Regions from separate parts of the Bacillus sp. iso_77 genome, predicted to be linked through region 2. Evidence: a T-box and tRNA genes for the amino acid it is inferred to sense, from the RefSeq annotation. Region 2 holds a T-box; the other holds one or more tRNA genes.
What was found. A T-box is a leader RNA that pairs with one kind of tRNA and senses whether it is charged. The one in region 2 lies ahead of tyrS (tyrosine--tRNA ligase), so its partner is inferred to be a tRNA-Tyr.

Region 1: it encodes a tRNA-Tyr, which carries the amino acid that the T-box ahead of tyrS (tyrosine--tRNA ligase) is inferred to sense. The anticodon was not compared.

What each region holds. Positions count from the first base shown of each region.
Region 1 covers NZ_CM149683.1:181,088-184,502, forward strand. Annotated here, with positions in the region: gene AC0VYC_RS01020 (MurR/RpiR family transcriptional regulator) at 1-247, opposite strand, end outside; gene murQ (N-acetylmuramic acid 6-phosphate etherase) at 260-1,171, opposite strand; tRNA gene AC0VYC_RS01030 (tRNA-Glu) at 1,392-1,466, shown strand; tRNA gene AC0VYC_RS01035 (tRNA-Val) at 1,473-1,548, shown strand; tRNA gene AC0VYC_RS01040 (tRNA-Thr) at 1,552-1,624, shown strand; tRNA gene AC0VYC_RS01045 (tRNA-Tyr) at 1,653-1,737, shown strand; tRNA gene AC0VYC_RS01050 (tRNA-Gln) at 1,742-1,813, shown strand; gene rocF (arginase) at 1,950-2,861, shown strand; gene sigW (RNA polymerase sigma factor SigW) at 3,047-3,415, shown strand, end outside.
Region 2 covers NZ_CM149683.1:2,638,644-2,642,058, reverse strand. Annotated here, with positions in the region: gene acsA (acetate--CoA ligase) at 143-1,867, shown strand; T-box leader at 1,927-2,164, shown strand; gene tyrS (tyrosine--tRNA ligase) at 2,218-3,415, shown strand, end outside.

The sequences.
Region 1 (3,415 bases), 1.3 Mb from region 2:
CTTGTTTATCAGTGTGCATTAAATCTCCAGCGATCCGCATTTTCAAATCGTGATAGCCATCCAGCCCGAGAGACTTACAGAGGCGGATGACGGCAGAGCTGCTTGCACCGGCAGCCTGACTGATTTCATGCACTGTGCTTTTAATGACTTTGTCAGGATGGGCAAGGATATAGTCTGCAATGATTTTTTCAGATTGGGGAAGCTTTGATTTCATTGTGTGTAGTAGGGTGAGTCCGCCTGCTGACATGAGTTTCCTCCTTTAAGATTGATGACGTAAGATGGCTTTGTCGATGTGACCATCTGCTTTGTTGAGCAGGTCTTTGGCTGTCTTTTTATCTGTTTTGGTTTGGAGCATGACGATGGCTGTTTTAACTTCTAAATCGGCTGCTTCAAGGGCTTTTACGGCTTGTTCGTAGGAAGCATTGGTCACATGCTGAATGATGGTGATGGCGCGTTCTTTCAGTTTATGATTGCTTACTTTTACATCTACCATCAGGTTTTCATATACTTTGCCTTGTCTGATCATGACAGAGGTGGAAAGCATATTTAAAATCATTTTATGAGCGGATGCGGCTTTCATTCGTGTTGACCCAGTGATGGCTTCTGCTCCTACGACGACTTCAATGGCGCAGTCTGCTAGTTCGCTAATCTCTGCTTGTTCATTGCAGCTGAGGGCTACTGTTTTTGCTCCAATGGTTCTAGCATAGTTTAAAGCGCCAATGATATAGGGTGTTCTACCGCTCGCCGCGATACCCACAACCGTATCTTTTGATGTCAGGTGGATGTGTTCTAAATCTTTTTGACCAGCTTCTTCACTGTCTTCCACATCTTCTGCTGCATGTGAAAAGGCAGAGTCGCCACCGGCCATGATGCCTACGATGACATCAGGTGAAATGCTATAGGTAGGTGGACATTCGACCGCATCCATTACCCCAATTCTGCCGCTTGTTCCAGCGCCTAGATAAATGAGTCTGCCCCCATTCGAGATGGATTCAAAGGCAAAGTCACTTGCTGTCTTTACGTCTGGAAGGACACGGTTGACGGCTTCAGCGACCTTCATATCTTCCGCATTGATCATTTGGAGTATTTCTAGCGGGCTGGCTTGTGAAATTCTCATGGTGTTAGGGTTTCTTGATTCTGTTGTCAAAGAACGCAGTTGAGATGGCTGCATGTGACATACCTCCTTATTTCTTCATTTTCAGTATATTGAGTATGACATGAAATTTCAATATTATATTTAAATACTGAAATTATATTTCAGTCGAAATGTTGTGCTGATGAGGGTTGAATAGTTAGAAAATAAAAAAAATAAAAATCCCCTTTACAAAAGGGGGACAACCTGTATATAATAACTTTTGTCAGCTTCACGGAAACAGTAAACTTGACAAACTGGCCCGTTGGTCAAGCGGTTAAGACACCGCCCTTTCACGGCGGTAACACGGGTTCGAATCCCGTACGGGTCACCATCATGTGGAGGATTAGCTCAGCTGGGAGAGCATCTGCCTTACAAGCAGAGGGTCGGCGGTTCGAGCCCGTCATCCTCCACCATATGCCGGTGTAGCTCAACTGGTAGAGCAACTGACTTGTAATCAGTAGGTTGGGGGTTCAAGTCCTCTTGCCGGCACTGTTTTTCTTTTATCAATTCCATATGTGGAGGGGTAGCGAAGTGGCTAAACGCGGCGGACTGTAAATCCGCTCCCTCCGGGTTCGGCGGTTCGAATCCGCCCCCCTCCACCATTTTTGGGCTATAGCCAAGCGGTAAGGCAACGGACTTTGACTCCGTCATGCGTTGGTTCGAATCCAGCTAGCCCAGTTAAGACACCTTTTTTAAAAAGGTGTCTTTTTTTATTTTGACGATTGGAATGTATAACTATTCAAAATATTGTTGAGTTGAGTCAGAAGGCACCGAGAAAGTAAAATATAAGCATGAACGGAAAGGGGATGTACATATGGGAGATCAAAAGAAGGTCACAATTGTCGGGGTGCCGATGGATCTCGGTCAAATGAGAAGGGGCGTCGATATGGGGCCGAGTGCCATTCGCTGTGCTGGTGTAAAAGAAAAATTGGAATCGCTTTCATTTGATGTCGAAGATCTAGGGGATATTCCTGTTGAGCAAAGAGATGATGAGAAAGGTCTCTATACAAGTGAAAAACTGAAAAACTTAACGGAGAATGCTGGCGCAAACCAGCTTCTTGCTGAAAAGGTTAGCGGTATTGTGCAGTCAGGTTCGTTTCCGCTGATTTTAGGCGGGGATCATAGCATTGCAATTGGTACACTAGCCGGTGTAGCCAAACATTATGAAAATTTGGGTGTCATTTGGTATGATGCGCACGGTGATTTAAATACAGAGGAAACTTCTCCTTCTGGAAATATTCATGGGATGCCGCTCGCTGTCAGTCTCGGCTTTGGGCATGCTGATCTAATCAATATTGGCGGTTATACACCTAAAGTAAAGTCTGAGAATGTGATCTTGATCGGTGCTCGTTCTTTAGATGAAGGAGAGCGGGCATTGATTAGAGAAAAAGGTATTAAAGTGTATACGATGCATGAAATAGATCGATTAGGGATGACGAGAGTGATGGAGGAAGCCATTGCGTATTTAAAAGAAAGAACAGATGGTGTTCATTTGTCGCTTGATTTAGACGGCCTTGATCCAGCGGAGTGCCCTGGCGTGGGAACGCCGGTTGTTGGCGGCATCAGTTATAGAGAGAGTCATCTTGCAATGGAGCTTTTAGAGGAAGCAGGGATTTTGACTTCTGCTGAGTTTGTTGAGGTGAATCCGGTATTAGATGAGAAAAATAAAACAGCAGAAGCGGCAGTTGCATTAATTGGTTCTTTAATGGGTGAAAAGCTATTATAGAGCGGGACTTGTTCCCGTTCTTTTTTTAATTTTGGGGAAATTTAAGGATATGTTAAGGTTTTTACCGGCTGATAAGCGTAACATGCTGTCAAAAATTTGTTACACTATTTTTTAGAGGAGAATGAAACCTTTTGGAACGAGGTTCGTATACATAAAGACCGGTGAAGGCAGAGGTTGAATATACTATGGAAACAATGATTAAAAAGAGAATTAAGCAAGTGAAAAAAGGCGACCAGAACGCATTTGCAGACATCGTAGACCTGTATAAAGACAAAATTTATCAGCTGTGCTATCGTATGCTTGGGAATGCACATGAAGCAGAAGATATTGCGCAGGAGGCGTTTATTCGTGCCTATGTGAATATTGAGAGCTTTGATGTGAATCGTAAGTTTTCCACGTGGCTGTACCGCATTGCAACCAACCTGACCATCGACCGTATTCGTAAAAAAAAGCCGGATTATTATTTAGATGCAGAGGTGGCAGGGACAGAAGGACTGAATATGTATTCTCAAATTGCGGCTGACGGCATTTTGCCAGAGGACGAGGTGGTGTCG
Region 2 (3,415 bases):
CAAATTCTAGTGAGTCGTCTCTATTCTATCTTAAATCTTGCAATAATTAAAACGGTTTCATCAGAAGTTTTTTAAAAATTGAGAAAAAAAGTCATCTATACTATAATGGTCATTGTAAACGTATGCAAAGGGGGACTGTTTGATGAAAGTGGAAACGCTACCATCAGTAAAAGGGGACTATCATTTAAATGATTATGAGCAAGCATACAAAGAATTTTCATGGGAGGAAGCGAGAAAAAATTTCTCTTGGTATGAAACAGGAAAAGTAAATGCAGCTTATGAAGCGATTGACAGACATGCGGACTCGTTTCGTAAAAACAAGGTGGCGCTTCACTACAAAGATTCAGAGCGGGATGAAAAGTATACGTTCAGGGATATGAAAATCAAGACAAACAAAGCAGGAAATCTATTAAGAGAACAGGCACATGTGCAAAAAGGGGATCGCGTGTTTATCTTTATGCCAAGATCACCTGAGCTCTATTTTCTACTGCTTGGTGCTGTCAAAATTGGTGCGATCGTCGGTCCGTTATTTGAGGCATTTATGGAAGGTGCCGTCAAAGATCGTTTAGAAAATAGTGAGGCAAAAGTGATTGTGACAACGCCTGATCTGCTTGAGCGGATTCCGTTTGCAGAACTTCCAAAGCTTGAATCCGTCATCATTGTCGGCGGTGAAAAAGAGGATGCAGGTGATGTGCGGACGATTCACTTTGAAGAAGCATTTGAACAGGCAGCGAAGGAACTTGAAATCGAGTGGATGGATGAAAAAGATGGATACCTGCTTCATTACACGTCAGGGTCCACTGGTACGCCAAAAGGTGTGCTCCATGTTCATGGCGCAATGGTGCAGCAAGGCCAGACGGGTAAATGGGTACTTGATTTGACAGAAGAAGATGTCTACTGGTGTACAGCTGATCCAGGCTGGGTAACAGGGACGGTGTACGGTATTTTTTCTCCGTGGCTGAATGGAGCGACGAATGTCATTTTAGGCGGCAGGTTCAATCCTGATACGTGGTACGAAACCATTGAATCGCTTGGTGTGACCGTTTGGTACAGTGCACCGACAGCCTTCAGAATGCTGATGGGAGCAGGAGACGATCTCATTCAAAAATATGATCTCAGCTCACTCCGTCATGTGTTAAGTGTAGGAGAGCCACTAAATCCAGAAGTGATCCGCTGGGGAGACGCTGTATTCGGTAAACGAATTCATGACACTTGGTGGATGACAGAAACAGGTGCACAGCTGATTTGTAACTATCCATGCATGGATATCAAACCAGGTTCGATGGGGAAACCAATTCCAGGCGTTGAAGCCGCGATTGTAGATAATGCCGGAAATGAACTTCCGCCATACCGGATGGGGAACCTTGCCATCAAAAAGGGCTGGCCGTCTATGATGCATACGATCTGGAACAATCCTGAAAAATATGAATCTTACTTTATGCCGGGAGATTGGTATGTTTCAGGAGATTCAGCTTATATGGATGAAGATGGATACTTCTGGTTCCAGGGACGTGTCGACGATGTCATTATGACGTCAGGAGAGCGGGTCGGTCCATTTGAGGTAGAAAGTAAACTGGTGGAACATCCGGCCATTGCAGAGGCTGGTGTTATCGGAAAACCAGATCCTGTGCGCGGTGAAATTATTAAAGCATTTATAGCGCTTAGAAGCGGATACGAACCGACAGATGAGCTGAAAGAAGAGATTCGCACGTTTGTGAAAAAAGGACTCGCTGCACATGCAGCACCGAGAGAAATTGAGTTTAAAGACAAACTGCCAAAAACACGCAGCGGTAAAATTATGAGACGTGTGCTAAAAGCGTGGGAACTGAATTTACCTGCTGGCGATCTCTCGACAATGGAAGATTAATCGCTTCCGTCAGTTGACTTGATATCAAAAGTATGTTAAAAATGACTTTAGTTGAATATGAAAAGGTTTTGACTGAGATTCAGTAGAATCATCTTTCCCTGTCCAAGAGAGCTGACGGCTGGTGCGAGTCAGTACAAAGAGATATTCGAATTACCCTCACGAACCGCTTTTACGAAAAGGAGCATACATGTTGCCTGATTAGTGAAAGAACGGATCTGTCCGTTATCAGTGTAAGTGAAAAGACGTGTTGTTTTGTCTTTTAAGCAGGGTGGTACCGCGATATATATCGTCCCTTCGTTCATTCGAAGGGGCGTTTTTTATGTTGAATTGTAAAAAAAGGAGATTTGGATATGAGTCAATTGATGGAAGAATTATCGTTCAGAGGATTAATTCAGCAGCAAACAGATGAAGAAGGTTTAACAAAATTATTAGCAGAAGAAAAAATCAAGCTATACTCCGGTTTTGATCCAACAGCTGACAGCTTGCACATTGGTCACTTACTGCCAATTTTAACATTGCGCAGATTCCAAGAAGCAGGTCATCATCCGATTGCACTTGTTGGCGGCGCAACTGGACTGATTGGTGACCCAAGTTTCAAAAAAGCAGAACGTTCACTAAACCCAGCAGAAATCGTCGAACAGTGGTCAGAGAAAATCAAAGGCCAGCTCTCTCAATTCCTTGATTTTGAAGCAGGTGACAACCCAGCTGTCATCGTCAATAACTATGACTGGATCAGTCAAATGAATGTCATCACGTTCCTTCGTGATATTGGAAAGAACTTCGGTGTCAACTTCATGCTCGCAAAAGATATCGTCAGCTCACGGATTGAGACAGGAATTTCGTACACAGAGTTCAGCTACGTTATCCTGCAATCTTTAGACTTTTTAAACCTTTACAGAAATGAAAACTGTAAACTGCAAATTGGCGGAAGCGACCAGTGGGGAAATATCACATCTGGCCTTGAGTTGATCCGTAAGTCTGAAGCAGAAGGTGCAAAAGCATTCGGTCTCACAATGCCGCTTGTGACAAAAGCAGATGGCACGAAGTTTGGTAAAACAGAAGGCGGCGCCATTTGGTTAGATAAAGAAAAAACATCACCATATGAATTCTACCAATTCTGGATCAACACAGATGACCGTGATGTCGTGAAATACTTAAAATACTTTACGTTCCTATCAAAAGAAGAGATCGCATCGTATGAAGAAAAAGTGCAAACAGCTCCTGAAAAACGTGAAGCACAGCGCCGTTTGGCAGAAGAAGTCACAACACTTGTGCATGGCCGTGAATCACTAGAACAGGCTGTCAACATCTCAAATGCGCTATTTAAAGGTGAGATTAAATCTCTTACAGCAGAAGAAGTGAAAGTAGGCTTTAAAGATGTGCCATCAATGGAGAAAGACAGTGCAGAAGAATTAACACTGGTTGATGTTCTTGTCGAATCAAAACTGTCTCCATCAAAACGCCAAGCACGTGAAGATATCACGAATGGCGCAGTTTCCATCAACGGAGAGAGACAAACCGACAAAGACTACGTCCTTTCAGCTGAAG